2 regions of the Enterobacter sp. LM3 genome follow, and region 1 is predicted to be linked to the other one. Evidence: predicted binding sites of a transcription regulator. Region 1 holds the regulator's gene; the other holds the start of a gene.
What was found. The regulator PurR, encoded in region 1, represses purine synthesis genes. The targets are predictions, from matches to a motif close to CANGCAAACGTTTGCNTG.

Region 1 (2,408 bases):
AGCCAATCACTTCTCCCAGCCAGGTGGCAGCAGGCACGCCACCAATATTGGCGATCGTCAGCCCCATAAACATGGTTGCCACCGCGCTGGCTTGCTTGTGTTTTGGTACCACACTTGCCGCCACAACAGACCCCAGCCCAAAGAATGCGCCGTGGTTAAGACTGGTCAGGATCCGTGACAGCATCAGCGTGGTGTAATCCGGTGAAATGGCGGAGAGCACATTGCCCAGCGTAAAGATAGCCATCAGGAAAATCAGCGCATTGCGCCGGGCGCGATGCGAAAGCAGCAGCGTCATCAGCGGAGCCCCCACCATCACACCAATGGCATAAGCACTGATTAACATACCGGCCGCAGGGATAGAGACGTCCACGCCCCGGGCGATAACAGGCAGTAACCCCATTGGGGAGAATTCAGTGGTGCCAATCCCGAAAGCGCCAATCGCCAGGGCCAGCAGAGGAAAATTGATTTTCATGAGTCAACTCCGGATGCCGTGTCATCACGCGACACAGAACAAAGAAGTCAAAAGCATGACATCAATCACAAAAAATGAGAAGTTAACAAATTGGCAAAAGATTTTTGCCAGAGGAGTAACAATCGGGAGATCCGGAGGGCGAGTACACTCTCCCTCCGCGTAAATCAGTGCAATGCAGCAGTCAGACCGCCAGCCACAATCAAAGCCAGCACAATAACGGTGGTCACCAGTGAAAACTTCAGATCGGAACTCATCAATTTTTCTCCTTTTAATCCCCACACGGAAAGTGAGCTTGCTCATTTTTACACAGTTTACATCAAAAATCTTCCTGGATTTAAACTGATAACCACTTTTGCTCTTCCCCTTTTCATCAAGATAGGACAAAATTCCACGCTAAATTTATTAGCGTACCGGCCATTGACCCCCTCCTGACGTCCCGTGTCGTTTTCCTGGCGTGCCGCAATTCAAAAGTTGCGAGATAAGGGTGAGAGAAGGCAAACGTTTACCTTCCAGTTTTTCAGGAGCTTAGGATATGGTCTGGAGTGACATTTAATGGCAACAATTAAAGACGTAGCAAAACGCGCAAACGTTTCCACTACAACCGTATCACATGTAATTAACAAAACCCGCTTTGTTGCGGAAGAGACGCGTAATGCCGTTTGGGCAGCCATCAAAGAACTGCACTACTCACCAAGTGCGGTGGCTCGCAGCCTCAAGGTTAATCACACCAAATCCATTGGTTTGCTGGCCACCAGCAGTGAAGCGGCCTATTTTGCCGAGATCATTGAAGCGGTAGAGAAAAACTGTTTCCAGAAAGGCTACACCCTGATTCTGGGCAACGCATGGAACAGCATTGAAAAACAGCGTGCCTACCTGTCGATGATGGCACAAAAGCGCGTGGATGGCCTTCTGGTGATGTGTTCCGAATACCCGGAGTCTGTTCTTTCCATGCTGGAAGAGTACCGCCATATTCCGATGGTGGTCATGGACTGGGGTGAAGCGCGCGCCGATTTCACCGATTCCGTCATCGATAACGCCTTTGAAGGTGGTTATATGGCAGGTCGTTATCTGGTCGAGCGCGGCCACCGCGAGATTGGCGTGATCCCGGGTCCGCTTGAGCGCAATACCGGTGCCGGTCGTCTGGCGGGCTTTATGAAAGCGATGGAAGAAGCGCTGATCACCGTACCGGAAAACTGGATTGTGCAGGGCGACTTTGAGCCGGAATCCGGTTATCGCGCCATGCAGCAGATTGTCTCCCAACAGCACCGCCCCACCGCCGTCTTCTGTGGCGGGGACATCATGGCGATGGGCGCACTCTGTGCGGCGGATGAGCTGGGTCTGCGCGTGCCGCAGGATATTTCTGTGATCGGGTATGACAACGTGCGTAACTCGCGCTTCTTCACCCCGGCGCTGACCACCATTCACCAGCCGAAAGACTCACTGGGTGAAACGGCCTTCAATATGCTGATGGACAGGATCGTCAGCAAGCGCGAAGAGTCACAGTCCATTGAAGTTCACCCGCGTCTCATCGAACGTCGTTCCGTTGCGGATGGTCCATTCCGCGACTACCGTCGTTAATCGCCATACGGAGCCAGCTAAGCTGGCTCCCGTAGCCACTCCCGGTTCAGCGTTTCACTGTCTCCCAGATAATCCAGTAGCCAGGCCATCGCGGGCGATACATCGTTTTGTTGCCAGGTCAGACAGCAGGCCGCATCCGGGAACGGATTCTCCAGCGTCAGCGCAACCCATTCGCCGGTGTCGATCCTCGGACGGGCAAAATGGACAGGCACCATCCCCACGCACAGCCCGGCGCTGAGACAGGTCGCAGAAGATGCCCAGTCCGGCGCAACCACCCGTCGCTGGTTATCCAGCAGCCAGGTAATACGCTTGGGTAGCGAACGCGAGGTATCTTCCAGCACCAGCGACGGCCAGTTGC
Region 2 (2,408 bases), on a different contig from region 1:
CAAAGTGGCAGACTTACTGCGCGATCAGGCCATGATCCCCGAAGTTCAGCGCCTCGCACGCCATATTCATGAACGCTACCCCGAACAGGCGGCAGCGTTAATTGAGCGCTGGATGCCGGAAACCGAGCGCTATTCCAACGCCTGATATCAGGCAAACATCGGTAGCATCAGGTAAAGTTTGATCACCAGTGCGTTGACGATATCAATGAAGAACGCACCGACCATCGGTACCACCAGAAACGCCATATGAGATGGCCCAAACCGCTCGGTGATCGCCTGCATGTTCGCGATAGCCGTTGGCGTTGCCCCCAGGCCAAACCCGCAGTGCCCTGCCGCCAGTACCGCCGCATCATAGTTTTTACCCATCATGCGCCAGGTCACGAATATGGCATACAACGCCATAAACAGAGCCTGAACCGCCAGAATCGCCACCATTGGCAGCGCCAGGGACGCCAGCTCCCAGAGTTTGAGGCTCATCAGCGCCATCGCCAGGAACAGCGACAGGCAAACGTTGCCAAGCACCGACACGGCGCGTTCAAACACGCGGTAGAAGCCCATCACCGCCAGACCGTTACTGAGGATCACCCCGATAAACAGCACACAAACAAACGTTGGCAGTTCAAACATGGAGCCCGCCAGCCATTGCGCAACCACTTTGCCCACGGTCAGGCAGATGGCAATCATGGCGATGGTTTCAATCAACACCAGCGACGTGATATTGCGCCCGACATCCGGCTTTTCAAACGCTGTGGGGACCAGCTCATCGTCTGGTCTGCCGTCTGGCGTAGCAGAATGCTTCACCAGATAACGCGCCACCGGGCCGCCAATCAACCCGCCCAGCACCAGGCCGAAGGTTGCGCAGGCCATCGCCACTTCCGTTGCGTTTTCAAAACCATAACGCTCGATAAACAGCTTACTCCACGCCGCTCCGGTACCGTGTCCACCGGACAGAGTAATTGACCCAGCCAGCAGGCCCATCAGCGGATCCAGCCCCAGCAGCGTCGCCATGCCGATACCAATGGCGTTTTGCATCAGCAGCAACCCGACCACCACAATCAAAAACACGCCGAGCACTTTACCGCCCGCACGCAGGCTCGCCAGGTTGGCATTCAGGCCGATGGTGGCAAAGAAGGCCAGCATCAGCGGGTCTTTCAGGGACATATCAAAATCGATTTCCCAGCCCATGCTTTTTTTCAGCACCAGCAGAGCCAGTGCCACCAGCAATCCACCGGCGACGGGTTCAGGAATAGTGTACTTCTTGAGAAGGGAAACGCTGTGTACCAGCTTGCGACCAAGCAGTAAAACCAGCGTTGCGGCAACAAGGGTCGACAACGTATCAAGATGAATCATAAAAGGCTCCTTTTGTGCGCGTGTTCCTTACACACGCGGCGTTATCCTGGCCGGTTTGCGCTCGTCATGAGCCACCGGCGGAAAAAGTGTAATTTTTTTTCCTCATGGGTTGTAGAAAAGCTGTCCGCAGTAGCAGATTTTCTTGTCATTTTTTGTTGGCAATCGTTTGCTTTTACCAGATGGTCAGATAAAATGCCCGCTTTTCCACCGTGGGATTGTCGTCGATGTCCGTTAACACCATAGAGTCTCCTGATGCGCAACCGATTGCGCAGAAGCAAAATAGCGAACTGATTTACCGCCTTGAAGATCGACCACCGCTGCCGCAGACGCTATTCGCCGCCTGCCAGCACCTTCTGGCTATGTTCGTTGCGGTAATCACCCCCGCGCTGCTGATTTGCCAGGCACTCGGTTTACCGGCTCAGGACACACAGCACATCATCAGCATGTCTCTCTTTGCCTCCGGCGTGGCCTCGATTATTCAAATTAAAGCGTGGGGCCCGGTGGGATCTGGATTGTTATCAATTCAGGGCACCAGTTTTAACTTTGTGGCACCGCTGATCATGGGCGGTACGGCACTGAAAACCGGTGGTGCGGATGTCCCGACCATGATGGCTGCGCTCTTTGGCACGCTGATGCTGGCAAGCTGCACGGAAATGGTTATCTCCCGCGTTCTTCACCTGGCACGCCGCGTGATCACCCCGCTGGTATCCGGCGTGGTGGTGATGATTATCGGCCTGTCGCTGATTCAGGTCGGCCTGACCTCCATCGGCGGGGGTTATGCGGCCATGAGCGACCACACGTTCGGCGCACCGAAAAATCTGCTGCTGGCGGGTGTGGTGCTGGCTATCATTATTCTGCTTAACCGTCAGCGTAACCCTTACCTGCGCGTGGCCTCGCTGGTGATCGCAATGGCGGCCGGTTATCTGCTGGCATGGGCACTGGGTATGCTGCCGGAACACACGGCATCCACAAACACGGCACTGATCACCGTCCCCACTCCGCTCTACTACGGCCTGGGCATTGACTGGGGTCTGCTGCTGCCACTGATGCTGGTCTTT

Region 2: a site for PurR is predicted at 1,506-1,523, ahead of gltS (sodium/glutamate symporter). Genes of this name have one in related genera too.

The regions. Positions count from the first base shown of each region.
Region 1 covers NZ_JBJURN010000006.1:101,042-103,449, reverse strand. Annotated here, with positions in the region: gene ACJ9N4_RS09385 (MFS transporter) at 1-472, opposite strand, end outside; gene ACJ9N4_RS09380 (YnhF family membrane protein) at 637-726, opposite strand; gene purR (HTH-type transcriptional repressor PurR) at 1,025-2,050, shown strand; gene punR (DNA-binding transcriptional activator PunR) at 2,068-2,408, opposite strand, start outside.
Region 2 covers NZ_JBJURN010000012.1:10,839-13,246, reverse strand. Annotated here, with positions in the region: gene recG (ATP-dependent DNA helicase RecG) at 1-145, shown strand, start outside; gene gltS (sodium/glutamate symporter) at 148-1,350, opposite strand; gene xanP (xanthine/proton symporter XanP) at 1,575-2,408, shown strand, end outside.